DNA from 4 places in the Janthinobacterium sp. GW821-FHT03C08 genome. Region 1 is predicted to be linked to each of the others. Evidence: predicted binding sites of a transcription regulator. Region 1 holds the regulator's gene; each other region holds the start of a gene.

The links. The regulator FNR, encoded in region 1, switches genes on or off when oxygen is low (the NO sensors DNR and NnrR bind a similar motif). The targets are predictions, from matches to a motif close to TTGATNNNNATCAA.
Region 2: the regulator FNR is predicted to act here: its motif matches at 5,225-5,238, upstream of AC07VL_RS11480 (bacteriohemerythrin).
Region 3: the regulator FNR is predicted to act here: its motif matches at 3,931-3,944, upstream of AC07VL_RS06190 (KamA family radical SAM protein).
Region 4: the regulator FNR is predicted to act here: its motif matches at 5,646-5,659, upstream of AC07VL_RS17010 (IPT/TIG domain-containing protein).

What each region holds. Positions count from the first base shown of each region.
Region 1 is NZ_JBWKUP010000009.1:243,680-251,403, forward strand. Features, by position in the region: gene AC07VL_RS15130 (response regulator) at 1-1,168, opposite strand, end outside; gene fnr (fumarate/nitrate reduction transcriptional regulator Fnr) at 1,418-2,176, shown strand; gene AC07VL_RS15140 (FixH family protein) at 2,179-2,703, opposite strand; gene ccoG (cytochrome c oxidase accessory protein CcoG) at 2,757-4,136, opposite strand; gene ccoP (cytochrome-c oxidase, cbb3-type subunit III) at 4,141-5,061, opposite strand; gene AC07VL_RS15155 (cbb3-type cytochrome oxidase subunit 3) at 5,054-5,257, opposite strand; gene ccoO (cytochrome-c oxidase, cbb3-type subunit II) at 5,259-5,873, opposite strand; gene ccoN (cytochrome-c oxidase, cbb3-type subunit I) at 5,889-7,316, opposite strand; gene ccoS (cbb3-type cytochrome oxidase assembly protein CcoS) at 7,554-7,724, opposite strand, start outside.
Region 2 is NZ_JBWKUP010000007.1:117,704-125,427, reverse strand. Features, by position in the region: gene AC07VL_RS11500 (methylated-DNA--[protein]-cysteine S-methyltransferase) at 1-443, opposite strand, end outside; gene AC07VL_RS11495 (nucleotidyltransferase domain-containing protein) at 580-1,341, shown strand; gene AC07VL_RS11490 (TonB-dependent siderophore receptor) at 1,342-3,576, opposite strand; gene AC07VL_RS11485 (hypothetical protein) at 3,887-4,732, shown strand; gene AC07VL_RS11480 (bacteriohemerythrin) at 4,751-5,149, opposite strand; gene AC07VL_RS11475 (hypothetical protein) at 5,461-5,616, opposite strand; gene AC07VL_RS11470 (hypothetical protein) at 5,782-5,967, opposite strand; gene AC07VL_RS11465 (PepSY domain-containing protein) at 6,095-7,724, opposite strand, start outside.
Region 3 is NZ_JBWKUP010000003.1:376,026-383,749, forward strand. Features, by position in the region: gene AC07VL_RS06170 (HDOD domain-containing protein) at 1-670, opposite strand, end outside; gene AC07VL_RS06175 (DNA-3-methyladenine glycosylase) at 951-1,529, shown strand; gene AC07VL_RS06180 (methyl-accepting chemotaxis protein) at 1,544-3,262, opposite strand; gene AC07VL_RS06185 (cache domain-containing protein) at 3,344-3,802, opposite strand; gene AC07VL_RS06190 (KamA family radical SAM protein) at 4,083-5,447, shown strand; gene AC07VL_RS06195 (MFS transporter) at 5,450-6,730, shown strand; gene AC07VL_RS06200 (serine hydrolase domain-containing protein) at 6,964-7,724, shown strand, end outside.
Region 4 is NZ_JBWKUP010000011.1:53,520-61,243, reverse strand. Features, by position in the region: gene dprA (DNA-processing protein DprA) at 1-955, opposite strand, end outside; gene def (peptide deformylase) at 1,276-1,818, shown strand; gene fmt (methionyl-tRNA formyltransferase) at 1,915-2,871, shown strand; gene AC07VL_RS17010 (IPT/TIG domain-containing protein) at 2,944-5,391, opposite strand; gene metH (methionine synthase) at 6,099-7,724, shown strand, end outside.

The sequences.
Region 1 (7,724 bases):
TGTTGGCGACGAAGTCGCTCTTGGCGCGGTTGGCCGCCTCGGCGCGGTCGCGTTCCTGCTCCAGCTCCAGGGCGCGCGTCTCGACCTCCTGCTGCAGCCGGTCGCGCTCGCTCATCAGGCCGTTGAACGCCTCCGTCAGTTCGCCGATCTCGTCGCGCTGCTGCACCGGCACGGGGGTAAAGCGCTTGCCCGAGGCGCGCAGGGACAGCAGCGTGTCGCGCAGGCGCACCAGGGGCGACAGCAGGCGCACGGTCACCCAGCCCAGCACGGCCGCGGCCAGCAGCGAGGCGCAGATGCTCCACAGCACCAGGCGCGACAGCACGCCGTCGAATGGTTCGAAGGCATCGGCCACGGGCAGCGAGGCGGCCAGCAGCCAGTTCACCGACTTCAAGCGCTTGAAGCTGTTGACGCCCGTGATGCCGCGGCTGTTGGTGCTGACCATGCTGCCTTCGCCGTCTTCCTTGAGCAGCTGCGTGGTGACGACGTTGGCGCCCGCCGCGCGCGGCTGCAGCAAACGGCTGGGGTCGGGATGCAGCACGTAGCGGGGCACGGCTTCGCGCGTGAGGATGAAAAAATAGCCGCTCTTGCCCACCTTGGCCGTGCGCAAACGCCCCAGCATGTTGTCCTTGTACAGGCGCAGCACGCCGATGACGATGCCGGCCACCTCGCCGTTGTTGTCCAGCACGGGGGCGACCATCTGCACGATGGGCAAATGGCTGGTCTTGCCCAGCATCGGTTCCGTGATCATGGCCTGCTTGGTGCGCATGACGGTCTGGAAATAGCCGCGGTCGGCTACGTCGGTGCCGTTGCGCCCCTGCACCTCGGGCACGTTGGCCACCACCTTGCCCTGCGTATCGAGCACGAGCACGTCGTCGAACAGGGCCAGCATGGTGCGCTGCGTGTAGTAGTCACGCAATGCGCCGGCGTCGGCCATCAGGGCGGGCGGCTGGTGGCGCGCCGTCTGGGTGACGATGTCGAGCAGCATGGCCAGCTTGTCGTCGAGTTCCTCGGCCGTGCGCTCGATCAGCGCCGTTTGCTGGCTCAGCAGCACTTGCGTGAAATCGTCGCGCATGTGCTTGACCTGCACCACGGTGACCACGGCGATCATGGCGATCGAGGTCAGGCTGGTGGCCAGCGCGACTTTTGCTTTAATGCCGAGAGGCTTCATGATTTCCTTTGAGTACCCGGAGGCACAGGCGGCAGATAATGCTGTCAGGAATTTTCCTATCAATACTTCAACTTGGCAAGCGCAGGCCGCGTAATTTTCCGCGCTGGAACGGGCTTTTGACGATGTTGCCATAAAATTAAATGCCGGACGTCGTTTATTCAGCGAAATTACGGTGAATTGCCGTGAAATTGGCACATGGCAACGCACTATGCAGTAAACTTGTTATTGCATTTTCTAAAAGGGTCTGACATGACAGAAGCGCTACTCTCTCCAGCCGTGCCCGCCGTGAACGTGGAAGCGTTGCGTGCGCGCTGCTCGACGTGCAGCATGCATCAATTGTGCCTGCCGATGGGACTCGACGTGGGCGACATGGACCGGCTCGACCAGATCATCGGCCGCCGCCGCAAGGTCGCGCGCGGCGCCTCGCTGTTCCGCATCGGCGACTCGTTCCAGAACCTGTACGCCATCCGCCTGGGCCACTTCAAGACGTACCAGATCAATCCAGGCGGCGAAGAACAGGTGACGGGTTTCCAGATGGCTGGCGAACTGCTGGGCATGGACGCCATCAGCGCCGACCGCCACCACTGCAATGCCGTGGCGCTGGAAGACAGCGAAGTGTGTGAAATCCCGTTTTCCAGCCTGGAACAATTGCTGGGCAATATGCCCACGCTGCTGCGGCATTTCCATCGCATGATGAGCCAGGAAATCACGCGCGAGCAAAGCGTGATGCTGTTGCTGGGCAATATGCAGGCGACGCAGCGCTTTGCCGCCTTCATCGTCAACCTGGCGTCGCGCTACGAGGCGCGGGGCTACTCGGGCAGCAAGTTCCAGCTGCGCATGTCGCGCGAGGAAATCGGCAATTACCTGGGACTGACCATCGAGAGCGTCAGCCGTTTATTGTCGAAATTCAAGAAGGAAGGCTGGCTGCGCGTCTCTAATCGCGAAATTGAAATCCTGCAGCCCGCGAAATTGAAAGCCATTACGGCCGGCACGGATACTTGTAAATAGGCCTACAGTTCCTCGTCCGCGTGCAGCGCGATGCTGCGCTGCAGGGGCCAGGTCCAGATGCCGGACAGGCGCCATTCGCGCTTGTCGTTTTCCACCAGCACCTGCCAGCGGCTGCGCTCGAGCATCGGCAGGGCCACCGAGAAATTGCCGGCCGCATCGGGCTGCACCAGCAGCCTGATATCCTTCTCCGGCAACGTCGCATGCGCCAGGTGCAGCTGCAAGGGCGCCTGGTAAGCCTTGCCGAAGCTGTGCACGGCGCCGCTCAGGCGCGCCTGCGCCACGTCGTAGGACAGGCGCGTATCCATCGCCAGGTTGCTGGCAACCGTATCGCGCCGCAAGTCCTGGTTGATGGCCTTGCCCTGCTTGTAATAATCGCCCACCACCAGCGCGTCCGGCTGCGTAAACGCGATATACGCCATGCAGCTGCCGACGACGACGGACAGGCCGGGGCCGACCATCAGCAGCCATGGCCAGCGATGCTTGTACCAGGGCGCCACGGGGGCTTGCAGTTTCAGACTGTCGGACATTTTATTCTCCTGTTTAAGCGGCCAATCCCCATGCGGGGATTGGCCTTCCTACATTACCGCGGCACGATGAACACCGCGTTTTCCCGCACATGCAGCGACGGGTCGTCCAGCGATTGCAGTTCGATGGCAATCTTGTTCGAGCCCTTCTCGCCCACGCCGTGCGGCACGCGCAGGCGGATGGGCCAGCCCAGGGTTTCCGTCGGCTGCAGGGTCACTTCGTCGCGCGTCAGCAGGGTCAGGCCCGGCAGGCCGGAGACGCTGATCCTGAAATGCTGGCTTTGCTCCGAGGTGTTCATGATCTGCAGGCGGTAGACGTTCTCGATCATGCCGTCTTCCACTTCGCGTCCCATGGAGCCGCGGTCGCGGATCACGTCCATTTTCAATGGCGTGCGCAGGGCCAGCGAGGTACACACGGCGATGATGATCAGGGCCAGGATGGACGTGTAGATCAGCACGCGCGGGCGCATGGCGCGCCGGCGGATCTGCTGCGAGTTGAAGTTGTTTTCCATCGCATGGTCGGTACTGTAGCGTACCAGGCCACGGGGCCGGTCGACCTTGTCCATCACGCTGTTGCAGGCATCCACGCAGGCGGCGCAGCCGATGCATTCATACTGCAGGCCGTTGCGGATATCGATGCCGGTCGGACACACCTGCACGCACAGGGTGCAGTCGATGCAGTCGCCCAGCTTGGCATCGGGCGCCTTCTTGTTCAGCGCGCCGCGCGGTTCGCCCCGCTTGGCATCGTAGGTGATGATCAGGGTATCCTGGTCGAACATGGCGCTCTGGAAGCGCGCGTAGGGGCACATGTACTTGCACACCTGCTCGCGCAGCCAGCCCGCGTTGCCGTAGGTTGCCAGGCTGTAGAACAAGACCCAGAACCATTCCCAGGGACCGAAATTGAGGGTGGTCACCGCCTGCGCCAGTTCCTTGATCGGCGTGAAGTAGCCGACAAAGGTAAAGCCCGTCCACAGGGCGATGGCGCCCCACACCAGGTGCTTGGCCGTCTTCTTGAACGCCTTGCGCAGGGACGGACCCTGCTTGTCGAGGGCCATGCGCGCGCTGCGCGTGCCCTCGATGTGGCGTTCGACCCACAGGAAGATTTCCGTGTATACCGTTTGCGGGCAAGAGAACCCGCACCATACCCGCCCGGCAATGGCCGTGACGAGGAACAACAAATACGCACAGATGATCAGCAGGGCCGCCAGGTAGATGAAATCCTGGGGCCACAGCACGACGCCGAAAATGTAGAACTTGCGCGTGGTCAAATCGAACAGCAGGGCTTGCCTGCCATTCCAGGTCAACCACGGCAAGCCGTAGAACGCCAGCTGGGTAAGCCATACGCATACCCATCGCCAGGTAGCGTAGCGTCCTTTGGCCTCGCGAGGGTAGATTTGCTCGCGGGCCGCATACATCTTGATGACTTGAGGTTCCATTACATCATTTCACGGGCGTCTGGGGATTCGACAGGCTCCAGACATACGCCGACAGCACGTGTACCTTGGATTCGCCGAGGAAGTCGCTGAAGGCCGGCATGGTGTTGTTGCGACCCTTGCGTACGGTTTCCATGATGGTATCGGCGCTGCCGCCGTACAGCCAGATCTTGTCCGTCAGGTTAGGCGAACCGAGCATCTGGTTGCCCTTCGCATCGGCGCCATGACAGGCCATGCAGGCGCCGAACTTGGCCTTGCCCAGCACGGACTTGACGGGGTCCGAGGTGGAACCGGACAGGCTCAGCACATAATGGGCCACGTTCTCGACATCCTTTTCGGAACCCAGCGCGGCGCCCATCGGCGGCATTTGCCCATTGCGCCCGTGCATGATGGTGGTCTTGATGGTGGCCGGATCGCCGCCATACAGCCAGTCCTTGTCCGTCAGGTTGGGGAAGCCCTTGTTGCCGCGCGCATCCGAACCGTGGCATTGCGCGCAGTAGGTCAGGAACAGACGCTGGCCGATCGCTTGCGCCTGCGGATCGGCGGCCACCGTCTTCAGGTCCTGGCCCAGGTACTTGTTGAACAGGGGGCCGTACTCGGCTTCCGCCTTTTTCAGCTCTTCCTCGTACTGGCCCGAGGATTTCCAGCCCAGGCTGCCTGCGTACGTGCCCAGGCCCGGATACAGGAACAGGTAGGCCAGTGCGAAGACGATGGTGATGTAGAACAGCCACATCCACCAGCGCGGCATCGGCGTGTTGAGTTCCTTCAAGTCCTCGTCCCAGACGTGGCCCGTGGTGCCGTCGGCGGGGGCGCCGGCGGCCACTTTCACTTTCGACTGCGAGTACAGCAGCACGCCGCAGCCGATGATGCCCAGCAGGGACAGCACGACGATGTAGATATTCCAGAAGCCATTGGTAAAGTCAGCCATGGTTGCGCTCCTTCGCCAGGTTCGTCTCGGCCTCGGCCGGATAGTCGAGCGCCTCGTCGGCGAACGGCAGGCGCGCCGCCGCGTCGAAGTCGCTGTTGCTGCGGCTGAACGTCCACCACAGGATGCCGACGAAGGTGGTAAAGGAAACCACCGTCATGACGCTGCTGGCGCTGTCAAACAGGTTTTCGATAGCCATGCTAATTCCTTGTTTTGATTAATGTACCGAGGCCCTGCAGATAGGCGACCAGGGCGTCTTCTTCCGTCTTGTCCTGCAGCTGCGCGGGGCCGGCGGCGATCTCCGCATCGCTGTATGGCTGGCCCAGGCGCTTCAGGGCGCGCATCTTCGGCATGATGTCGTCGGGCACCAGCTTGGTCTTCGCCAGCCAGGGGTAGGCCGGCATGTTCGACTCGGGCACCACGTCGCGCGGGTTGTTCAAGTGCGTGCGGTGCCATTCGTCGCTGTAGCGGGCGCCCACGCGGGCCAGGTCCGGCCCCGTGCGCTTGGAACCCCACTGGAACGGACGGTCGTAGACGAACTCGCCGGCGACCGAATAGTGGCCATAGCGTTCCGTTTCCGCGCGCAGCGGACGCACCATCTGCGAGTGGCAGTTGTAGCAGCCTTCGCGCACGTAGATGTCGCGGCCCGCCAGGCGCAGCGGCGAATACGGCTTCAGGCCAGCGACGGGCTCCGTCGTGCTCTTCTGGAAGAACAGGGGGACGATCTCGACGGCGCCGCCGATGCTGATCACCACCGTGACCAGGGCGATCAGCAGCCAGGGGTTTTTCTCAATCCATGCATGTGAAAATTTCATTTGCTCTTGCTCCTATCAGGCGTGCGCCGCGTTCAGTTCCGGAATGCGGGCGACGGGGAGTTTGCTGCCGCGCAAGGTCATCCAGGTGTTGTAGCCCATGATGCACATACCCGACAGGTACAGCAGGCCGCCGGCCACGCGCACCACGTAGTACGGATACGTTGCTTTCACGCTTTCGACAAAGGTGTAGGTCAGGGTGCCGTCCGGGTTGACCGCGCGCCACATCAGGCCCTGCATCACGCCGGCAATCCACATGGCGGCGATGTACAGCACGATGCCGATGGTGGCCACCCAGAAGTGCACGTCGACCAGGCGCGTGCTGTGCATCTGCGTGCGGCCCGCCAGGCGCGGCAGCAGGTAGTAGATGGAACCCATGGTGATGAAGCCCACCCAGCCCAGGGCACCCGCATGCACGTGGGCAACGGTCCAGTCCGTGTAGTGCGACAGCGAATTGATGGTCTTGATCGACATCATCGGACCTTCGAAGGTGGCGATGCCGTAGAACGACAGCGAGACGATCATGAATTTCAGGATCGGGTCGGTGCGCAGCTTGTGCCAGGCGCCCGACAAAGTCATGATGCCGTTGATCATGCCGCCCCAGCTCGGTGCCAGCAGCACCAGCGAGAAGACCATGCCGATCGATTGCGTCCAGTCAGGCAAGGCCGTGTAGTGCAGGTGATGCGGACCCGCCCACATGTAGGTGAAGATCAGCGCCCAGAAGTGGACGATGGACAAACGGTACGAGTACACGGGGCGCTCGGCCTGTTTCGGGATGAAGTAGTAGACCATGCCCAGGTAGCCGGCGGTCAGGATGAAGCCCACCGCGTTATGGCCATACCACCACTGGATCATCGCGTCCTGCACGCCCGCATAGGCGGAATACGATTTGGTGAACGACGCCGGCATGACGGCGCCATTGACCACGTGCAGAATCGTCACGGCCAGGATGTAGGCGCCGAAGAACCAGTTCGCCACGTAGATATGCTTGACCTTGCGCTTGATCAAGGTGCCGAAGAAGACGATGGCGTAGGCGATCCAGACGACGGCGATGAGGATGGAAATGGGCCACTCCAGCTCCGCGTATTCCTTGCCGCGCGTCAAGCCCATGGGCAGGCTGACGACGGCGCACAGGATCACGGCTTGCCAGCCCCAGAACGTGAAGGCGGCCAGCTTGTCGGAAAACAGGCGCACCTGGCAGGTGCGTTGCACGACGTAGTATGAGGTGGCGAACAGGCCGCAGATGCCGAAGGCGAAAATCACCGCATTCGTGTGCAGCGGACGCAGACGTCCGTATGTCAGCCAAGGTATGTCGAGGTTCAGGGCAGGCCAGGCCAGCTGAGCGGCGATGATGACGCCAACCAGCATGCCGATGATGCCCCATACCACAGTAGCGACCGCGAATTGCTTCACGATCTTGTAGTTATAGTTCAGCGATTGATCCACAAAGACTCTCCCTGGAATTACTATTTATGATGGTGGCCAGAGAGTAAGTGTTTGACCGCTAAAAAACTTTGATGTGGATCAAAATTCCCCGGATGAAATAAGCGTAGTGAAGTGGCATGGATTTAAAACGCGATCTGGGTAAAAAAAGCCATGCAAGATCCCTGCAAGCAGGGCTTGATCTGGGGCAAAACAGAGGCTTGGGCGCTGGCGCGCAAGGCGCCCGCCGTGCGGGAAAAATCAGGGGGGCGGTGCGTCGCCGGACGCCGGCTTGGCCGTCGTATCGTCGTCCTGCAGCACGCGCAGGCCCGGTCCGACGAGGTCGTCGAACTGGCCGCTGTCCGAGGCCGTGAAATACACCCACAAGGCGATGAAGACGACCACGACGCTCAAGGGGATGAGGAGATACAG
Region 2 (7,724 bases), on a different contig from region 1:
TGCAAGCCGCCCGCAAAGCCCGTCAGCTCGCCCGTGGCGCCGATGACACGGTGGCAGGGCGCGATGATGGAGATGGGATTCTTGCCGTTGGCGGCGCCGACGGCGCGCACGGCGGAAGGGCGGCCGATCTGGCGCGCGATCTCGCCATAGCTGCGCGTCTGGCCATACGGTATCGTCAGCAGCGCGCGCCAGACGTCCTGCTGGAAGGGCGTGCCGGCGAAATCGAGCGGCACGTCGAAGCATTGCAGCGTGCCGGCAAAATACGCCGCCAGCTGGCGCGCCGTTTCCTGCAGCACGGCACAGTCTGCATCGACGCGCATCTGGCCCAGGCGCACGCGATTGGGCTTGTCGTTTTCCCACAAGATGGCGGCCAGCGCCGCGCCGCGCGCCACCAGGGTCAGCTCGCCCACGGGCGAGGGCACCACCATGCATACGTATTCCATGTCTGTTCCTTGGTCACGCCGCCTGGGCGAACGCCGTGCTGAATGAGAGTGCGCCAGTGTAGCAGGATGGCGGACGTATGGCAGCCAGTTGCCTATTGCGGGTAGGATAGTGTTTTTTCGGCACGGAGAACCGGCTTTGACGACCATCCCCACGTACGACACCATCCGCGCCATCGCCGCGCGCCTGGTGCAGCAGCAGTATCCCACGGCCGTGGCGGCCATCATCGGCGGCTCGTTCGCCACGGGCCGGCAGACGCCCACTTCCGACATCGACCTGCTGCTGCTGTTCGAGCACGTCGACTGCGCCTGGCGTTCCACCATCGTGGCCGAGGGGCGCACGGTGGAACTGTTCGCGCACGACGTGACCACCTTCACGTATTTTTGCCAGGAAATGGATGCACCGGGCGGCACGGTGCCGCTGGCGCGCATGGTGCTGGAAGGGGAAAACATCGTTGCCTCCGGCCCGCGCCATGCGCAGCTGCTGGCGCTGGCGCAAGCCATCGATGCGGCAGGGCCGCCCGTGCTCGACGGGGACACCCTGCTGCGGCGCCGCTACGCCATCACGACCCTGCTGGAAGACCTGGTCGACAGCCGGCATCCGGGCGAGGCGCTGGCCGTGGCCTGCCAGCTGTATGAGGCGCTGGCCGACCTGCGCCTGCGCGCGGCCGGCGCATGGAGCGGCGGCGGCAAGCACCTGTTCCGCCGCCTGCAGGCGTTCGATGGGGCCGTCGCCGTCCAGCTCGATGGCGCGCTGCGCCTGGTCGCCAGCGACTTGCCGGCCGGGCAGCGCGCGTTCGCGCACCTGGCCGCCGCCGTGCTGGCGCCCGTGGGCGGACCCTTGCTGGAAGGCTTCCACCTGCCGGCGCCCGCGCACTGGCGCAGCGACCCTGCAGCGTGATCAGTAGGTGCCGCGCAGGGACAGGCTGATGTTGCGCGGTTCGCCCCAGAACACGCCGTCGAAGAAGCCCACGTTGCGGTAGTATTTCTTGTCCAGCAGGTTGTCCACGTTCAATTGCACGCTGGCATGCTTGTTGAGCGCATAGCTGGCCATGGCGTTGACCAGCGCGTAGCCCGCCTGCGGGATGTTGGCGACGTCCCCGGACGGCGGGCGGCCATACCACGCTTCGCTGTAGGTGGCGCTCTGCGCCGTCATGCTGGCGCCCGCCCGCAAGCCGTCCAGCTGGCCGTCGAAGCGGTAGCTGGTGGCCAGGCGTAGCAGGTGGCGCGGCTGCGTGGTGGCGGCGCGGCGCCCGTCCGCCTCGGCCGCATGCAGGTAGGTGTAGCCGCCGCTCACTTCCCACGCGGGCGTGAGCTGGCCGGACACGTCGAATTCGATGCCCCTGGCCGTGACGCCGGCGCCGTTGGCCACCATGGCCTGGCTGCCGTCGGGCAGCAGGAAGCCGGGCGGCACCGTGCGGTCCAGTTCCGCCAGGTTCTTTTTCTTCGTGTGGAACAGGGCGGCCGACGCGTTCAGCTTGCCCTCATAGAATTCGCCCTTGATGCCCAGCTCCGCGTTGTCGCCTGTTTCCGGCGGCAAGAACTTGTCGTTGCGGTCCTTGCTCGTCTGCGGATTGAACAGCTGGGTAAAGCTGGCATACGCGGAATAATGCCGGTTGAGGTCGAACACGGCGCCCACGTAGGGCGTGATTTCATTGCGCGTTTCCGCAAAGTCGGCGCTGCCCGTGTACGCGCCCCGGGTATCGTAGCTGCGCGTGTCCGTGCGGTAGGTGCTGCTGCGCGCGCCGATGATCAGGTGCAGCGGGTCGGCCAGGCTCAGCCGCGTGGCCACGTAGGCGCCCGCCAGGCGCGTGACCGTTTCCGTGTGGGAACCATCCGCGTGGAAGACGGGGCGGGGAATATTGCCCGTCCAGCTGCGGTAGTCGGGGATGAAGTCCGGATAGGCGATTTCCGCCTCGCCGCCCAGCGAACGGGCGCGCTGGTTGCCGCCGTTCCAGCCGACGATGGCCGTGTGCTTGCGTCCCAGCAAGATGAACGGCCCGCTGGCGTACAGGTCGAAATTGTCGCCGGTGCTCTTGCCCGGGCCCCAGGCGCCCGTCCACAGGCGCATGCCTTCGCCCGTGGCGGGGTCGGGATGGCCCGCGCCCGCGTAGGCGACGGTGGTGCGGTTCGTGCTTTCCGTGCGCGCATAGCCCAGGTGCAGATTCCAGTTGCCGGGCAGGCGCTGGTACAGAGAGGTGAACACGGTATGCTGCTGGTTGGCCCAGGTGCTCCACGGCGTCGTGAAACTGGTGTTGCGCGGCAAGTTCGCCAGGCTGCCGTCCGCATTCCAGTAGGGCACGGCGCCCCAGGTGGCGCCCGTGGGCTGGTTGTCCTGGAAGTCGACGCCGGCCGTCAGCAGGGTGCCGGGGCGCAAGTCCGCCTCGAGGATGGCCATGCCGACCGTCTTGCGTTCGTGGTACATGTCCAGGTAGGAATCGCGCTTTTGCCAGGCCAGGGCGGCGCGGGCGCGCACGCTGCCTTCCCCGTCCAGGGCGCCGGAGACGTCCGCTTCCAGGCGCTGGTCGTTCCAGCGGCTGACGATGAGGCCGGCGCTGGCCTGGAATGTCTTCGTCGGCCGCTTGCGCACCATGTTGATGGTGGCCGACGGGTCGCCCTTGCCGCCCATCAGGCCCGTGGCGCCACGGATCACTTCGATGCGGTCGTACAGGATCGTATCTTGCAGTGGCGCATTGCCGCCCCGTGGCATGCCGTCGATCTGGATATTGTTGATGCCGAAGCCGCGCGCATAAAACGTCGTGCGCTCCGTGTCGTTCTGGCCTACCTGGATGCCCGTCGTTTGCGCCAGCGCCTGGTCCAGGCGCACGGCGCCCAGGTCGTCGAGCAGCTGGCGCGTGATGACGCTGACCGATTGCGGCGTTTCGCGCAGGGACAGGTCCATGCGCGTGGCGCTGCGCGCCTCGCCCGCCGTGTAGGAGCCTGTGCCTTCCGTGCTGGCCGTCGACTGGCCCAGCACGGTGACGGCGGGGATGGTCACGTCGGCTGGCGCGGCATCGGCTGCCCGGGCCGGCAGGGACGCGCCGGCGGCAAGGGCCAGCAGGACGGCCGGCAGCAGGCGGGGGAGAGGGCGCAAGGCGGGCTGGCGCGAAGAAGAGAAGACGGTAGTCGATTGCATCATTTTCCTGGCATATTTTTAGTCGTGAGGGTTCCTATCTCGTCTGGCGCATGGCGCAGTAGCTGGGGGATGGCGGGAGGCTGGCCCGGGGTCTGGCTCGGATAGCGGTTCCGGCGCGGGGCGCGGGAGGGACGTGCGTGCGATGCCTGTCACATTTAGTGAATAAGAATCATTATCAATATATGGGCTATTTGCCAATTAAGCAAGCGTGCGCATCAGAAGAGTGCATGCCGGCCGTTGGCGGCGCGTTGGCGGGGCTTCTGCGATAATGCAGACGCTGACAAAATATTTTCCTATTTGAAAGAATTGCATGCGTACATGGATAGCCTGTGCAGGGTGGTGGTGTGTCGTCTCGCTGGGCCAGGCCCAGGAGCACGCGCCGCCGCCGGCTGTTCCCGCGTCGCCGCCCAGCGCCAGTGCTGCGGCCTCCGCCGCCGGCGAGGCCGCGCCGCCCGCCGCCGCGCCGGCCAGCGAGCCCGCCTCTGCGGCGGAAGCGTTGCCGCCGCAAACGGTGACGATCACGGCCAATGGCGACGCCAAGCCGCCCCGCATACGTTTCACGGCCTACCGCGACAGCTACCTGACGGCCAGGAAGGTGTGGCAAGTGTCGAGCGGCAACGTGGTCATGGCCTTGCGCCTGATTCCCGCCAAGCTCAGCGCCACCATCGACGACGTGCGCGTGGCCCTGCAGGGCAATGGCCCGCCGATTCCCATCAAGGTGTCGGAAGGGGGCGTGTTCGTCGTGCCCCTGAATGACGATATCGCGGCCCAGGACGGTACTTTCCTCGTCAACAAGGGCAAGGGAGAGTTGACGGCGAACATCGTCATCCAGCCCTCGGTCGCGCGCGACGCATGGAATGTCACGCGCATCGGCCAGGTCCTGCACGACGCCCGGCGCGCCGTGCGGGCCATCACGCCGTGGTACAAGCGGCCGTTCGCCAGCGAGGTGCAGGCACTGGCCTTTTGCGCGGCCGAGACGGGCAGCGCGCTGCGCCTGATGGATGGCGAGCAGCTGATTGCCACCCTGCCCATGAACGAGCCGGCCGTCAACGACATCAACCAGCCCGTGTTCTGCAAGATCTTCGATGGCGAAGACAAATACCCGGGCCACTATCGCGTCGTGCTGCCCGAGCAGGCTGCCGTGCTGCTGCTGTAGGACGGGCGCGGACGGCGCTTACTGGGGCTGGCGCTGCGCCAGTTCCAGCGCCGCGGCCAGGGCCAGGTCCATGGTGGCCTGGTGAAAGATCAGCCATTGCGGCAACAGCGACAGCGCGTGGCGTCCCTGTGCCAGGTCGCCTTCGTCGACGGCGGCCCAGGCATGGTGCAGGCCGCTGAGCACGCGCGCATGCTGTTCGCGGTGGTTGGCCAGCGAAGGAAAGCCGATTTCCTCCATCAAGTCTTCTTCTTCCCGAAAATCGCGCTCGACGGCCGCGATCAGGTCGCGGAACGCCGCGCTGAAATGCTGGTCGCCCAGTTGCGACAGCCGCCCCAGCTCCAGAAACAGCGCTTCATGCGCCTCGTCGATGGCGGGCACGCCCAGTGCCATCTCTTCTTTCCAATGCGAATCATGCATGCCAAACCTCCCCGTTGAACCCGTCCCGATGCGAGCCGGGCTGTTCCAGTGTGGGCGCAGGAACGCGGTAAATCCATGATCTGGATCAAAAGTATGGTGAAGAAAGGCGGGGAAGAAGCAAGCTGGAGCAGGGGAGCCAGGGAACACTGTCCCACCCGCAACAAAGCGGTTTCAACGATGCTAACCCTTGACGGGCAACTGGCGGGTGCCGCCGAAAGACACTGCCGGCAAGGCGCCGTGCCGACGGCAACACGACTGTGCTGCGCGGCGCGGCAATGCAGCCGGCGGCGTTTTTTCAGCCCCGCGCAGGCTTATTGCTTGGGCCAGCGGGCCCACATGCCTTGCGCATCCACGTTCGGCACCTGCAACTGTTGCCCGGCCGACGTCTGCATGGCATCCCGCAATACCAGCGGTATCAGCAGCAGCGCCGAGAGGGCAAGGCAGAGCAGCACTTTGAGCGTCAACATGGTCGTCTCCTGATGAGCCGGTGGCGGCGCGGGGGTGCGGCGCCTGCCGGTCACTTCAATCGCGTGCTCATATCTTTACTACCATGCTTGCAGTTTAGTTCATTTGATTGAAACTTCAACTAGTTGCTGTGATGCACTGCACCAGTGTGCCTGCCCGTCGCCCGCTTACCTGGCCTTGCGGCGCTTGCGCGGCTGGCCCGCCGCCGGCAGGAAGGAGTCGAACCACACTTGCGTCAGCTGCCGCGTATTCTTGGCCGTTTCGCGCTTGACGGCCGCCGTGGCCTGGCCGCGCGCCGTATTGGCGATGCGGTTGGCGGCGCTCAGGTACATGCTCATCCAGGGGTTTTTCATGGGGGACCTCGCAACTGATGGGTGGGGCGGCACGCTTGCCACCATGTGCCCACTCTAGTCCCGTGGCGGTTTTTCACCGTTCGCCGCCGCACACAGGGCGGCGGCAGGCAAGGTGCTTTGATGTAGCTCAATACACGTCGCGGCGATAGCGGCCGGCGGCCAGCAGAGCGTCGACGCCATCCTGGCCCAGCACTTCTTGCAGCACAGCATCGACACCGGCCGCCATGCCGTGCAGGCTGCCGCACACGCAGACGATGGCGCCTTGCGCCAGCCAGTCGCGCAGTTCATTTGCGTTGGCGCGCAGGCGGTCCTGCACATATTCGCGCTGGTCCCCGGCGCCGTCGCGCGAGAAGACGCGGTCCAGGCGCGCCAGGTGGCCATTGTCCAGCCAGCCCTGCAACTCCGCGCCGCAGATGCTGTCAAAAGCTTGCTGGCGTTCGCCGAACAGCAGCCAGTTGCGGGCCAGTCCCGCCCGTTGGCGCGCGCGCAGGTGCGCGCGCAAGCCGGCCAGGCCGGAACCGTTGCCGATATAGATGCAGGGCACGTCCGCCAGGGCAGGGGCGAAGCCGGGGTTGGCTTGCAGGCGCAAGCGGATGGCCGCGCCCGGCGGGGCGAAGCGCGTGAGCCAGCCGGAAGCGAGGCCATGGCCCTGATTGTCCCCGCCCGCATGGGTTTCCTGGCGCACCAGCAATTGCAGCGCGCCATCGGCCGGCATCGAGGCGATGGAATAGCTGCGCGGTGCATGGTGGGCAGTATCCCCGTCGCCATCGCTGCCATCCGCATTGCAGGGAATGATTTCAGCCAGCGCGCCCGCTTCCCACGTTGCGCCGGCCGGGCCGGCCAGGGTGATTTCGTGCAGTTCGCCGCCCAGGCTGCCCGGGTTGAGCAGCACGCGGCCCGTCAGATGCCACGTGTCATACGATGCTTCTTCCTGCACGCCGATGGCGTCAATGGCGCTGCCGCTGCAGCGGGCCAGTGCCTGCGACCAGGCGGCCAGGGCGGCGGGATCGTGCTTGTCCACCTCGATCAGCGGGAACAGTGGCGTGGCGCCCAGCGCGTGCAGTTGTTGCTCCAGCGCATGGCCAAAGCCGCAGAAGGCGCTGTAATGGCGGTCGCCCAGGGCCAATACACCCACTTCCAGGCCCGCCAGCGGCGTGCCCGGTGTGGCTTGCAGCAGGCGCGCGAAGCGGCGCGTGCCGTCCGGCGCCTCGCCTTCGCCAAAGGTGCTGGCGACGATCAAGGCCCGTTCGTACTGGCGCAATTGGGCGGGATCGAACTGGTCCAGCGACTGCACGTCCACGGCCGCGCCCGCCTGCTGCAGGGCGCGCGCGCTTTCCAGGGCCAGGCGCTCGGCCTGGCCCGACTGGCTGGCGTAGGCGACGAGGGTGGGCAAGCCCGTGCCCGCGTTGCCGGGCGTGCCGGCCAGCATGGCGCGCTGCGCCTGCACGGCCCGCTTCGCCTTGCGGCGGCCCAGGTACAGCATCCAGCCCGTGATGGCGAACAGGGGCAGGCCCAGGCTGGCCAGGGTGACGATGATGCGTCCTGGCAAGCCGAAGTAGGTACCCATGTGCAGCGGATAAATGATGTTGACGAGGCGCGCCCCCAGTCCCTGCTGGCTGTACGGCGCGTTATCCGTCACCTTGCCGTCGGCCGGCAGGATGTCCATGCGGCTGCGCGCCCGCTCGTGCGGCGCGTCGGCGGCCAGCCACGTGAATTGCACGGCTTCGTCCGGGCGCGTGGGCAGGCGCACGCTGGCC
Region 3 (7,724 bases), on a different contig from region 1:
ACGGGTCCGCCAGCACCGTGTAGTCGTGGTGGTGCAAGATTGCCCACGAGACGTCGGAGGACAGGCCCCAGTTGCGCGCCAGCAGACAGCCGATGGCCGCGTGGTTGGTCTGGTGGCGCGCGTCTTCCAGGGCAGTAAAGCAGTTGTGCGCATCGTTCGCCGCCGCCGCATAGGTGTTGACGTAGTCGGGGAAGCGGTTCATCAGCAGGGGCACGCCGATATCGCAGAACAGGCCGAAAGTGTGGGCGATGTCGGGCGGGGCGATGCGCAGCTTGCGCGAGGTAAACACGACGGCGCGGGCGCGCTTGGCCGACACGTCCCAGAAATTGGTCAGTTCCACGCCTTCCGCTTCCAGCGCCTGGCGCGCCAGCAGTCCCGTCATCATGGCGCTGCACTGGTTGATGCCGAGAAAGTTGATGCCCTGCTCGACGGACTTGGCTTTGCGCGCGGCGCCATAGAAGGGCGAATTGGCCAGCTTCAGCAAGGCACCGGACATGCCGACGTCGTCGGCGATGATGCGCGCGATGCGGCGCGGCGACGGGTCCTCCTCGGCCAGCTCGCGCTGCAGGTCGACCAGCAGGCTGGGGCGCGGCGGGATACGGATGGAACGCATCAGGGCGTCGACCGGATCTTCCTGCACTATCTGGGCTTGCGCTGCCGCTCTCATCATCGTTGTCTTTGCATTGCTGGTGGATATTCTGTCGTGCGCTGCCGCCGGCCGCCGCGGGGCGTGCAGCGCAGTGCCGGACGATTATCGCTGTTTATGCATGGCAATAGTTCATCTCAGCAATGGTTTGATGAAAAAATCCCCCTTTTTCTCCCGTTAGCGCCTGCTTTTCGCCGTTTTGCGACGCCCATTCCAGCGGTTCCCATGGTTGAAAAGGTAAGCTTTATTTGTTTTCAAGGCTGTCGGGCGCGTGCATGGGGCAGGGCGGCGCTACAATTGCCACATGAAAAAAATTCTCGCCGGTATAGATTTCGCGGCCGATTCCAGCACGGTGGCGCGCCAGCTGATCGGCGTGACCGTGCTGGTCGATGGCGTGGGCGGACGCATCGTGGAAACGGAAGCGTATGACCGGCTGGACCCGGCGTCGCACACGTATGGCGGCATGACGCCGCGCAATGCGGCCATGTTCGGCCCGCCCGCGCATGCCTATGTGTACCGCTCGTATGGCATCCACTGGTGCCTGAATTTTGTCTGCCGCGAGCCGGGCCATGGCGCGGGCGTGCTGATCCGCGCCATCGAGCCACTGGCCGGCATCGATATCATGCGCGAACGGCGTGGGATCGAAGCGCTGCGGCTGCTGTGCTCGGGGCCGGGCAAGGTGTGCCAGGCGCTGGGCGTGAGCCACCTGCAGAACCGCCTGGCGCTCGATGCGCCGCCGTTTACCTTGCTGGCGCGCGAGGAGGAGGTGATCGTGCAAACGGGGCCCCGCATCGGCATTTCCAGGGCGATGGAGACGCCGTGGCGCTTCGTGCTGGCCGGGTCGCCGTATTTGAGCAAGCCCATGCGCGTGCCTGCGGGCTAGGGCGCGGGCCGGTATCAGGCGCCGCGCTGACGGTGCGGGGTGCGGCCTGCGCCGGCGGTGGCGCCATGGCGGGGGGCGCCGCGCAGCGGACTGTGCAGTGCGCGGCGTTCCGCATGCGCGCCTGTCACGAGACTGGCCGGGTCCTGGAACGCCTGCTCCTCGCCAGTGACGGTGGGCGATGTCGCCTGGCTATCGAGGGTAAACACGGCCACGGCGGCCGACAGTGTCACGGCCTGGTCCTGCAGGCTGGCCGCCGCCGCGGCCGCCTGTTCCACCAGGGCGGCATTTTGCTGCGTGACATCATCCATTTGCGTGACGGCCTGGTTGACTTCCGTGATGCCCGACGCCTGCTCGGCGCTGGCCTGTTTCACGCGCTGGATGATGTCGTTGACTTGCTGTACCGAGGCAACGATGGCACCCATGCTGTCGCCGGCCTTCTGCACGGCCACGCTGCCGCCATCGATGGTGGTGACGGACGTGGCGATCAGGGTCTTGATTTCCTTGGCCGCTTGCGCCGAGCGGTGCGCCAGGGTGCGCACTTCGGAGGCGACCACGGCAAAGCCACGGCCTTGCTCGCCCGCGCGCGCCGCCTCCACCGCCGCGTTCAGGGCGAGGATATTGGTCTGGAAGGAAATGCCGTCGATCACGCCGATAATTTCCACGATCTGGCGCGAATTGGCCCGTATCGTCGCCATTGTCGCCACCGCCTGCTGCATCGCCGCGCCCCCTTGCACGGCCAGGCCGGACGCTTGCGCGGCCAGGTCGCAGGCCAGCTGGGCATTGTTGGCATTGTCGTTGACGGCTTCCGTCAGCGTTTCCATGGCGCTCGATGTTTCTTCCAGCGAACTGGCCTGCATTTCCGTGCGCGCCGACAGGTCCAGGTTGCCGCTGGCAATTTCGCGCGAGGCCGTGTCGATCGATTGCACGGCATCCATGATGGTGCGCAAGGTCTGGTTCAGGTTGGCGATGGTCTGGTCCAGCACGCGCGACGTGTCGGCGATTTCGTCGCTGCCCTGCTTGGGCGCGCCGGCCGTCAGCTTGCCGGCCGCCAGGTCTTGCACGGCGTCGGCGATGCCGCGGATTTCCCCCAGCATGGCACGCCGCACCAGCATGGTCACGACGATGGAAACGAGGATGGAGAGCAGCACGGTCAGCAGCATGCTCCAGCCCAGGCTGCGAAATTCCGCGCTGGCCGTCGCGTGCGCCTGGCTGCTGAGCGTGGTTTCCAGCGCCGACAGTTGCGCCAGCTGCGTACTGAGCTGGACGAACTGCGTTTCCGCCTTTTGCATGGAATTGGTGGCGATGGACTGGTCCATCTGCGCCATTTCCATGGTTTCCAGCACCGCGTTGCGGTAGCCGGACAGGGCCTGGATGGCCGCATCGAGCAAGCTGCGCTCGGCGCCCGTGGCCGTGCTGCGCAGCGCCGTCAGCTGCTTGCCGATGGCGAGGTGGCGCGCCTTGATCTGTTGTTCCAGCGCATCGATACGGGCCTTGGCGAAGCTGCCATTGGTCCATGACAGCAACTGGTACATATTGCCGTGTACATGCTTGGCGTCACCGGCCACGTCGGAAGCCGCCTTCAGGTGCGTGATGCGCACCCGCACCATGTTTTCCAGCGAAGCATTTTGCCGCACCATGCCATACCAGGCGCCGCTGGAACTGAGTATCAGCAGCAGCAGCACGAGGGCGGGCGCCAGCAGTAATTTTGGTCCGATGCGTAGTCGATTGAGCATGTCTGACTCCTGCCAGTGGGACTGTACACGCCGGGGGCGCCGCAGCGGCCAGCTGCCGCGCCCGCACGGCGCCGGGAGGGCTTATTTCTTGTAGATGCCCGCTTCCAGCACCACGTCGTTGACGCGCAAAATGTACGTGGTCTTGGGCTCGATCTTGCCGCTGGTGGGATTCTTGTACTGGTAGTCGACCCAGCCCTTGCCCTGTTTTTGCGCCAGTTCGATGATTTCACGGCGGTATTTCTTGCCATTCGCATCCGGCACGTCCGTCAGGTCCTTGCCGACGATGGACGGATTGATGGGATGGGCCAGCACGATGCCCGTCTTGATGTCGCGCATGTCCACATACAGCGAACCCTGCACGAAATCGGGATCTTTCGCCGTGATCTTTTTCATCATTTCTTCCTTGCCATGCGCCTTCATGAAGGCGGCGCCCCGTTCGGCCATGGCGATGGCGTCTTTTTCCGTCGGTTCGACCGCGGCACTGACGCTGGCGCTGGCAAATGCCAGGCACAGCAGGCTACCCGTGAATAAGCGTTTCATGAAAACTCCTTTGAGATCGAGGGATGTGTTGCCAAGTCGTAATTTACGTCGGTGTGGCTGGCATCAAGTTGCGATGGAACAAACTAAGGTGTTGCTTGAAGGCAGCTTGCGGCATATCGCAGCGCTTGTTGATGTGTGGCAATTTGGTTCCTTGCGGCAAGAACTATGATGACTTTCGCAGCATGCCGCGTGACGTGGCGTGCACTCAAACAGGGCGAGATAGTCTGATGTTGGGCTGATTTCGTGGAAGTTATCGTCATTTACTGGCAAGGAGCCGACCGTGTCCGCACTCATTACCGAGCCGTTCCCATCCAAATTCAAGCCGTATACGCGGCAAACCATTCAGCAGGCGCGGCAGTGGGCCTGGCTGCCGGAAGAGCAGCGCGAAGCCGTGCAAGTGGTGTCGCATGTGTTGCCATTTCGCACCAACGAATATGTGCTCGATCAGCTGATCGACTGGAACAACATTCCGGACGATCCCATCTACCGCCTCGTCTTTCCCCACCGCGACATGCTGCCGCCGGAGCAGTACGCGCACTTGCGCGACCTGGTGCTGGTCAAACAGGACAAGGCCGCCATCGATGCCTATGTGCATGGCTTGCGCCTGGGCATGAATCCCCATCCCGCCGGGCAGATGACGCATAACGTGCCCCGCGTCAACGATGCCCCCGTGCGTGGCTTGCAGCACAAATATGCGCAGACGGTGCTGTTTTTCCCCAGCGCGGGACAGACTTGCCACGCCTATTGCACCTTCTGTTTCCGCTGGCCCCAGTTCGTCGGCATGGACGACATGAAATTCGATGCGCGCGAATCGCATGAACTGGCCGCCTACCTGAAACTGCATCCGGAAGTGACCGACGTGCTGATCACGGGCGGCGATCCGATGATCATGAACACGCGGCAGCTGGCTGCCTACCTGGAGCCGCTGCTGGAGCCGGGCCTGGAACACATCCAGAACATCCGCATCGGCACCAAGTCGGTGGCGTACTGGCCGCAGCGCTTCGTCTCGGACCGCGACGCGGACGACTTGCTGCGCCTGTTCGAGCGCATCGTCAAGGCGGGCAAGAACCTGGCCGTGATGGGCCATTACAGCCACGCCGTCGAGTTGCGCCAGGACATCGCGCAGCAAGCCGTCAAGCGCATCGTCTCCACGGGCGCCACCCTGCGCATGCAGGGGCCGCTGATCCGCCACATCAATGAAGACCCGAAAAGCTGGGCCGAGCTGTGGCAGACGGGCACGCGCCTGGGGGCGATTCCGTACTACATGTTCGTCGAGCGCGACACGGGGCCGCGCGGTTATTTCGAGTTGCCGCTGGCAAAGGCGCACGAGATTTTCCAGGCCGCCTACCAGATGGTGTCCGGCCTGTCGCGCACGGTGCGGGGGCCGTCCATGAGCGCTTTTCCCGGCAAGATCGTCATCGATGGCATCGTCACCATCAATGGCGAGAAACTGTTTGCCCTGCAATTCTTGCAGGCGCGTAACCCGGACTGGGTGCGCCGGCCGTTCTATGCGAAGTTCGATGCGGAAGCGACGTGGATGGACCATCTGCAGCCGGCGTTTGGCCACGATAAATTTTTCTTCGAGACGGATGAGCCTGTACCGCAGCTGCCGCACAAGGTCATCCGCCTGGCGCAGGCGGCCTGAACATGCACGCCGCCGGCGCGCCAGCCCGCTCCGGCGTGGCCGTGTTTTGCCTGGTCTTCCTGCCGTTTGCGCTGGGGCACTACCTGTCTTGTCTCTTGCGCGGCGTCAATGCCGTGCTGACGGCCGAACTGCTGGGCGCCGTGCCCCTGACGCCAGCCCAGCTGGGACTGCTGACCAGTGCCTTCTTTCTTGCCTTTGCGCTGGTGCAATTGCCGGTCGGCATGGCGCTGGACCGCTACGGCCCCCGCGCCGTGCAAGCCTGGCTGATGGCGCTGGCGGCACTGGGCGTGTGGCTGTTCAGCCGGGGCCACAGTTTTGCCGAGCTGATATGGGCGCGCGCCCTCATGGGGGCGGGGTTGGGCGGCTGTTTCATGGCCGCCGTGAAAGCGATTTCGTGCGCCATCGCGCCGTCGCGCCTGCCTTCCGTGCACGGCTACCTGATTGCCGTCGGCGGCCTGGGCGCGGCCACGGCCACCATGCCCGTCAAGCTGGCACTGCACTACACGGACTGGCGCGGCGTCTTCCTGGGGCTGGCGCTGGCGGCGCTGGCCATCGGTTTGCTGATCCGCCTGCTGTCGCCCGCCATGCCTGTCCCGACCGCGGCCGCCAGCAAGGCCAGCGTCTGGAGCGTATATGCCGACGCGCAATTTCGCCGCACCATCGCGCTGATCCTGTTGCCGCACACGGTGTTTTTTGGCGTGCAAGGCTTGTGGATAGGGCGCTGGCTGGCCGACGTGGGCGGCCTGTCCGAGGATAACGTGGCGTATCTGTTGTACCTGGGCATGGCTGCCGTCATCTTTGGCGCCATCGGCATGGGCATGCTGACGGAATGGGCGGGCCGGCGCGGCATCGACACCATGCAGGTTGCCGCCACCGGCATCGTCCTGTTTGTCGGCGCGCAAGTGGCCATGGCGTGCAATGCCGTGCCCAGCCTGCCCCTGCTCTCCGTCCTGTTCACCCTGCTGGGCACGGTCACGGGACTCGAGTATGCAATCGTCGCGCAAAGCATGCCGGCCAGTTTGACGGGCAGGGCGGCCACCTGCCTGAACCTGCTCATTTTTACGGGAGCCTTCCTGGTGCAGGCCGGTTTCGGACTGGTCCTCGGCTGCTGGCCCCTGAACAGCCACCAGCAGTACCCCGCCCAGGCTTACCAGGCGGCGTTCGGCGTGCTGGTGGCGCTGCAATTGCCGGGCCCGGCGATGTATTTCATGCGCCAGCGTGCGCGCACTTCGGGCGCGCTGCGGGCCGGTACGGCGGCCATGCTCAAGGCCAAGGACGACTAGCCACGCTGGCCGCCGTGCCCGTCACCGGGCAAGGAACCATCCTGCCCTGCCATTGCAGTTGCCCCCTGCGCACCCTTGCTGGCAGGCCGGCTTCGCCCGCGCCGTCGCCTGCCATCCGCCGATTGCCGCCCGCGGCATCAATCTTTCGCTGGTGCATCAATATTTTGTATTTTTTGATAATTAAATATTATACAATCCCCGCTATCAATCATTTCCGTAGAGAAATTATCGACATGAAGTTACTCCCATATCTTGCGTTCGTTTTTCCTTTGCTGGCGCTGCCGCCGTCCGCCTGGGCCAGTCCCGCAGTGCCGTCGGCTAGCCAGGATGCCGCCCGGGGGCAGTTGGTCGACGCCCTGTTTGCCAGATGGGACCGGCCCGATTCCCCGGGCGCCGCGGTGCTGGTGGTGCAGGATGGCCGCGTCGTCTACCGGGGCAATGTCGGCATGGCCGACATCGAACAGGGACGCGCGATGACGTCGTTGACCCCCATCCACGTCGCTTCGCTGTCGAAGCAGTTCACCGCCTTCGCGATCCTGCTGCTCGCGCAGGAGGGCAAGCTGTCACTCGACGATGACGTGCGCAAGTATGTGCCCGAACTGCCGGACTTCGGCCAGACGATACGCATCCGACACCTGCTGAGCCACACGAGCGGCTTGCGCGACCAGTGGAATCTGCTGGTGATGGCGGGCTGGCGCATGGACGACGTCATCACGGACGACGATGTGATGCGCCTCGTGCGCCGCCAGCGCGCCCTCAATTTCGCGCCCGGCAGCGATTTCGCCTACAACAATACCGGCTACACGCTGCTGGCGGCCATCGTCCGGAAGGTGTCCGGCAAGCCGCTGGCCGAGTTTGCGCGGGAACGCATCTTCGAGCCCCTCGGCATGCGGCATACCGTTTTCCGTGAGCAATATGCCACCCTGGTGGCGCGCCGCGCGCAGTCTTACCAGCCGGCGCCGGCGGGCGGCTATGCCGGTGTTGCCCTGTCGTA
Region 4 (7,724 bases), on a different contig from region 1:
GCAGCGGCGTGTCGCCCTCCGGCCGCGCCGGCGGCGCGCCGGGAACGCCGCCCAGCCACTGCAGTTCCTGCAGCACGTCATCGGCCGACTCGACCAGCTTGGCGCCCTGCTTGATGAGCGCATGGCAGCCCTTGGCCAGAGTCGCATGGATGGAGCCGGGCAAGGCATACACGTCGCGCCCCTGCTCGCCGGCCAGGCGCGCCGTGATCAGGGAGCCCGATTGCGCGGCCGCCTCGATCACCAGCACGCCGCGCGCCAGGCCGCTGATCAGGCGATTGCGGCGTGGAAAGTTGCCCGGCATGGCGGGCAAGCCCAGCGCGTACTCGCTGACGATGCAGCCTTGTTCGGCAATTCTTTGCGCCAGATCAAGATTACGCCGCGGATACACGAGATCCGCGCCCGTGCCGATCACGGCCACCGTGGAAGCCTCGCTGCGCAGGCCGCCCTCGTGCGCGTGCGTGTCGATGCCCAGCGCCAGCCCGGAAATGATGGTCAGCCCTGCCGCGCCAAGGGCTTGCGCGAACGCCGCCGCGTTCTGCATGCCTTGCGCGCTGGCATTACGGCTGCCGATGATGGCCACGCCGGGCCGCGACAGCAGCTCCGCGCGTCCCCGCACGTACAGCAGCAGGGGCGGATCGGCAATTTCCAGCAGCAGGGGCGGATAGGCGGGGTCCGCCAGCGTCAGCACGGCGTTGCCGGGCCGCTGCAGCCACTGCAGGGTCAGTTCCAGCTGGCTGTTGGCCAGTGGCTTGGGCGGCTGCGCGATGGCGCGCGCCACGCCGGCCGGCACCACCTCGCGCAAGGCCGCGAAGGAGGCGGCGAAGATCTGCGGCGGCAGGCCGAAGCGGGCCAGCAAGGCGCGCGCCGCCACCGGCCCCACGCCGGGCAGATACTGCAGGCGCAGCCAGCCGGCCAGTTCGCCGGCCGTCTCCGCCTCCGTTGCAATTGCGTGCATGACAACCTCCGTCCATGTTGTGCCACTCCCATGCTAGCGCCATGGCAAACAGGCGATGCCGACGCGCGCAAGGATGGCGCCGATGGCGGGGAAAACGGCCCGCCATCCACAGGGCCACGGGCGTCTGTGATAAAATTTCCCTTTGCAGCAGACTAACCGACGCACTGGCAAGCGCATCTGCCGCGCCGTTGCGCCACACGCAGCCAACCGTAGCGCACTCAACTCGATAACAGACAGCCCATACCGCCATGCCGCCTTGCGCATGGCCCAGGCATGAATAATCCGGCGCACCGGCGCCCACCTTAACCAGTCGAATCCGTATGTCCATCTTAAATATCCTGCGTTACCCCGATCCACGCCTGCACACCGTCGCCAAGCCCGTCACCGCTTTCGACGAGCGCCTGCAAACCCTGATCGACGACATGGCCGAAACCATGTACGACGCCCCCGGCGTCGGTCTTGCTGCATCGCAAGTCGATGAGCATATCCAGATGATGGTGATCGACATCACCGAAGAAAAAAACCAGCTGCAAGTGTTCATCAATCCGGAAATCACCTGGGCCAGCGAAGAAAAGCAGGTCTACGACGAAGGCTGTTTGTCCGTGCCCGGCGTCTACGACGGCGTCGAGCGCCCGGCCCGCATCAAGGTGCGCGCCCTGGACCGCCATGGCAAGCAGTTCGAACTGGAAGCCGATGGCTTGCTGGCCGTCTGCATCCAGCATGAGATGGATCATCTGCTGGGCAAGGTATTCGTCGAATACCTGTCGCCGCTCAAGCGCAACCGCATCAAGACCAAGATGATCAAGGAAATCCGCGGCCTCGAGCGCGAAGCGAGCCTGCGCGCGCAGAACCGCCGTTTCTAAGCCACTGCTGATAGACTAAGCAACAACAGTAGTCGTAACACCACGCCAGCCTGGCGCCTCCGGCGCGGGCCTGCGCACCTCACGTCAAGGAATAATATGAAAGTGATCTTCGCAGGCACGCCTGAGTTCGCCGCCACGGCCCTGAAGGACTTGCACGAGGCGGGATTCGAGATCCCGCTGGTGCTGACCCAGCCCGACCGTCCTGCCGGACGCGGCATGCAGCTGCACGCCTCGGCCGTCAAGCAGTACGCGCAGGCGCACGGCATCGAGGTGCTGCAGCCGCTGTCGCTGCGCATGGACAGCAAGGACCCGCAGCGCGCCGCCGAGGCGCAGGCGGCCCACGCGCGCCTGCTGGCCACGGACTACGACGTGATGGTGGTGGCCGCCTATGGCTTGATCTTGCCGCGCAGCACGCTCGACATCAAGCCTTGCATCAATATCCACGCTTCCCTGCTGCCGCGCTGGCGCGGCGCGGCGCCCATCCACCGCGCCATCGAGGCCGGCGACGACGAGACGGGCGTGACCATCATGCAGATGGAAGAAGGCCTGGACACAGGCCCCATGCTGGCCGTCGAACGCCTGCCCATCGAGGCGGGCGATTCCACCGCCACCCTGCACGACAAGCTGGCCAGCCTGGGCGGCAAGATGATCGTCGAAACCCTGCGCAAGATGCAGCAGCAACCGCTGGAAGCGGTGCCGCAGCCGGAAGCGGGCGTCACCTATGCGGCGAAAATCGCCAAGGACGAGGCGGCGCTCGATTTCAGCCAACCGGCGCTGGAACTGGGCCTGAAAATCCGCGCCTTCAACCCGTTTCCCGGCGCCTGCGGCCAGGTCGATGGCGTCACCATCAAGATCTGGGCCGCCGACGTGCTCGAAGCGGACAGCAAGGAAGCGCCCGGCCAGGTGCTGGCGGCAGACGCCCAGCACGGCATCATCGTGGCCTGCGGCAACGGTTCCCTGCGCCTGACGGAACTGCAAAAACCGGGCGGCAAGCGCCTGCCCGCGCTGGACTTCATCAAGGGTTTCCCGCTGGAAGGCAAGCGTTTCGTTTGATGCGGCACGCATGCCGGTGCCTATAAAAAAGGGCTTGCCGCGGCAAGCCCTTTTTGCATCCGGCTGCGTCGCCTAGCGGCGCGAGACCTTCATCAGGCGCGCGCCCAGGGTGGACGACAGGCTGACCTCGAAACGGCCGCCGGCCGGCAAGGCGCTCACGTCGACGCTGGCGTTGCCGCCCGTCAAGCCGCTGGCGACCACCGTCTTGCGGCCATCGGCGGCCACGTGCAGCACGGCGGCGTACGGTTCCGCCTGGGCATTCCAGGCCAGGGCCAGCTTGCCGCCCGTTTGCGTGGCATCAAAGCTGGCATCGTTGGCCGCCGCCTGGCTGCGGCGCGCAGGGCGCTCCAGCTTGGCTAATGCCTTGCCTTTTGCCAAGACTTGCACGTCGCTGATGTCGCCCGGGTTGGCAAAGCTGACGCGGAAATGGCTCATGGCGCTGCCGCCGTGGTCGGCCAGGGTGACGGCATCGAAGGGCAAGTCGATAGTCTGTCCCGCCGCCGTCACCACGCGCAAGGTATAAGCGTGTCCGCTGCCGCTGGCAGCATCGCCGATGCGCACCGACGAGGCAACGGCGGGACGCAGCCCCACGCCGGCAGGCGTGATGCGCCCGGAAATGGTCAGGTAGCCATGCTCGGCAGCGGACACGCTGGCGGCCAGCACATTGCCGCCCGTGCCTTGCGCGCTGCGTTTTTCCAGGAATTGCTGCACCCGGGCATAGCTGTAGTCGGAGAACCAGGCGCCGCTGCAATAGCTCATCACGTCCTTCATCGGCGTGCCCGCGCCATAGGCGGCCTTGCTCAGTTGGCCGATGCTGCCGTCATAGCTGCTGTTATACAGGGGCTGCGGCCCCAGATTGCCATTCGCATACGGATAATCGGTGGCCGGATCGGCCGGGCCGCCGCAGGCGACGTGCTGCAACGAGTGGTTGTGGCCCAGCTCATGCACGAGCGTCGTCAGCCATTCAGGCCAGCCATTGCCGAAGGGATCGACCGACGCCGTGCTGCCGTAGCGGACATCGAGGCCGATGGCCGAGGTGAAGTCCTTGCCGCTGGTGCGCTGGTTGATGTACGCTAGGCCGGCGGAACGGCCGACGGACATTTTCGGCACGAAGCCATAATAATAGGCGCCGCTGTCTTCGCGGATGCGCGCATCCTCCACCAGCGGCAAGGTGTTGCTCCACCAGCTGTCGGCCGTACTGCTGCCCGGCACGCTGAGCGGCGCGCGCGTGGTGATGCTGATATTTTCCGCCGCATACGGATACACGCGGATCAGGGCGGCACGGATCACTTCGGCGTCCGGCAGCTGGGCCACGCCATCGTCCGTGCTGAGCGGCACAAGCACGAGGCGGATCTTGGCCGCGCTGGCCACGGCAGGCGCCGCTTCCTGGCTCACCTGCGTGCCATCGTTGCCTACGGCCGTGACGCGCACGCGCACGCCGGGCAAGATCCAGGCCGCCGGCAAGACGCCGCTGAAGTTGCCGCTGAAACTGTAATCGCTTTTTTCCGTTGGCAAGATGGCGGGGCCGCTCATGGCGACGCTGCCCAGGTTGCCGCCAGTGGCAGAGGTGGCGCTCAAGGTCACGATGGGGCTGCTCCGTCCTGCCTGGGTGCCCAGCACGGACACGCGCACGGCGGCCGCCTTGCCGCGCGTCAGGCGCAGGGCCGTATCGCTGGCGTTCAGGTTCAGCACTTGCGCAAAATCAATACTGCCCAGGGTAAACGCCGACACCGTGCCCGCATTCACGGCGATGCGCGACGCGGCCGACAGCATCACATTGCCCGTCGCCGACGCCGGCGCGGACAGGACCAGCTGGCTGCTGCTGGCGCTGACGATGGTCGCCGGCGTTCCGCCCACGGAGGCGGCGCTGACCTGGTCGAGGTTCGTGCCCTGCACCGTCACCGACATCGCCTGGCCGCTGATGGCCGTGCTGATCGACGTCACCGTCACGCTGGCCAGCACGGTGTACGTGTCGCCGCTGGCGACGTCATTGTAGGGACCGCGCACCGTCAGCGGCCCCGTCGCGGCACCCGCCGGCACGAGGACGGTCACGCTGCCCGCGCCCTGGCTCTGCGGGACGGCCGAGGCGCCGCTGCCGAATTGCACCGCCGTGACGGCGCCCATGCCGCTGCCCGCGATGGTGACGCTGGAACCGACGCCGCCCGTGGCCGGTGCGACGCTGCTGATGCTCAGCGGCACATACACGTTCACGCTGTAGCTGCTGGCCGCCGTGCCGCTGGCACTGACAAGGCTCAAGGCGCCTGACACGGGCACGCCCGGCATGATCAAGGTAGCGCTCGTCTCGCTGACGGCACTCGTGGCCACGGTCACGCCGCCCACCTGGAAAGCCGTGACGCGGCTCAGGTTCGTCCCCGTGATCACGACGCTGCCGCCCACGGCGACGTTGCTTGCCGCAACGGCCGTGACGGCGGGAATCACGACGGGACTGCCCGACGTGGTTGCCACCACCGTGTCGCCGCCACTACTGCCGCCACCACCACAGGCGGACAGACCCAGCATGAGAAACAATGCAACAAGCAAATGGTTTTTCATGGCCGGCAACCATGTTCGAACAGCGCCAGGCCGGATGAGACACGCGGGAAATGTGACATATTGGTGACTTTTGGTGAGAATTTAATTTCGAGGAACCAATATTATCCGTGACTTCAATTCCGAAAGACAACTATTAATGCTTTTGATTCAATTGGTTTTGATAATAATTAAAATATCTACCTGGCAATTTTTATTGTGAGCATTATTCGTCTCCCTCTGCATTGTTTCAAATCAAGATTGTTTCCAGATATGCTTATTGCCATTCGATTCATGAAAAAAAATTGCGGCCGGATCAAATACTGTGGAAATATATCCACAAGCTAGAGGACATGCCTTCTCGCCAACTTTGCTGGAAGAATTAACGTTTTCAGTAAGATTTTCGAGAATGTAATTTTTGGAATCAGCGGGAAAAGCGGGGGAATACCGCCGTGATGGCGGCGAAGGATGGCTGCCGGTGTTGCAGGAACGGCCGCTGCGTGGCGAACGGCCGCTTTTGCCCAAAACCAAAGCAGCCTGATGCCGTATAATTTTAGACCCCGGTGAAATCAGGCGATTGCCACCTTCTGCCTGCCCTACCCGGCCGGCACTCTCCGTCAGCTGATCCTGCTGGCCCGCAACCGCCTCGCAATGTCTTGCCGCCGCGCCGCCGCCCGTTTGCCTATTGAAAGCATGAAATGAACGATACCGTGATCCCCGCCATGTCCCCGACCGAAGCCACCTTGCGCGCCATCCTGGCGCAGCGGATCATGATCCTCGACGGCGCCATGGGCACGATCATCCAGCAATACAAGCTCGACGAGGAAGCCTACCGGGGCGGTCCCACGGGCCGCTTCATCGATTTCGCCGCGCCGGCCGACAGCGGCGCGCGCGAACTGTTCGTCAAGGGCAACAATGAGCTGCTGACCCTGACGCAGCCGCACATCATCCAGGAAATCCACGAGCGCTACCTGGCCGCCGGCGCCGACCTGATCGAAACGAATACCTTCGGCGCCACGACGATCGCGCAAGACGATTACCACATGGCCCACCTGGCCTATGAAATGAACGTGCAGGCCGCCAAGCTGGCGCGCGCCGCCTGCGATAAATATTCCACGCCGGACAAGCCGCGCTTCGTCGCTGGCGCCCTGGGTCCCACGCCGAAGACGGCATCGATCTCGCCCGACGTCAACGATCCGGCCGCGCGCAACGTCACCTTCGACCAGCTGGTGGCGGCCTACCTGCAGCAGACGCAGGGCCTGGTGGAGGGCGGCGCCGACGTGTTGCTGGTGGAAACCATCTTCGATACCTTGAACTGCAAGGCGGCCCTGTTCGCCATCGACCTGTTCTACGAACAAAACCCCGGCGTCGCGCGCCTGCCGCTGATGATTTCGGGCACCGTCACGGACGCCTCGGGCCGCATCCTGTCGGGCCAGACCGTGCCCGCCTTCTGGCATTCCGTGCGCCACGCGAAACCGCTGACGATCGGCCTGAACTGCGCCCTGGGCGCGGCCCTGATGCGCCCGTACGCGGAAGAGCTGGCGAAGATCGCCGACACGTTTGTCTGCATCTACCCCAACGCGGGCTTGCCCAACCCCATGAGCGACACGGGCTTCGACGAGTTGCCGGCTGACACGTCCGCCCTGCTGCGCGAATTCGCCGACGCGGGCTTTTTGAACATGGCGGGCGGCTGCTGCGGCACCACGCCCGAGCACATCGCCGCCATCGGCGCGTTGCTGTCGAAAAACACCCCGCGCACGGTGCCGGCCCCGTCGCACGACTTGCGCCTGGCGGGCCTGGAACCGTTCGTCGTCAACGACGAATCGCTGTTCGTCAACGTGGGCGAGCGCACCAACGTCACGGGCTCGAAGGCGTTTGCGCGCATGATTCTCAACGAGCAATACGACGAAGCCCTGTCCGTGGCGCGCCAGCAGGTGGAAAACGGCGCGCAGGTGATCGACATCAACATGGACGAGGCCATGCTCGATTCGCAGGCGGCCATGACGCGCTTTTTGAACCTGATCGCCTCCGAACCCGATATCTCGCGCGTGCCCATCATGGTCGACTCGTCGAAATGGTCCGTCATCGAAGCGGGCCTGAAATGCGTGCAGGGCAAGGCCATCGTCAATTCCATTTCCATGAAGGAAGGCGAGGAAGAATTCCTGCGCCAGGCGAAACTGTGCCGCCGCTACGGCGCGGCCGTCATCGTCATGGCTTTCGATGAAAAGGGGCAAGCCGATACCTTCGAGCGCAAGATCGAGATTTGCGCCCGCGCATACCATTTATTGATCGATGCCCTGGACTTCCCGCCGGAAGACATCATT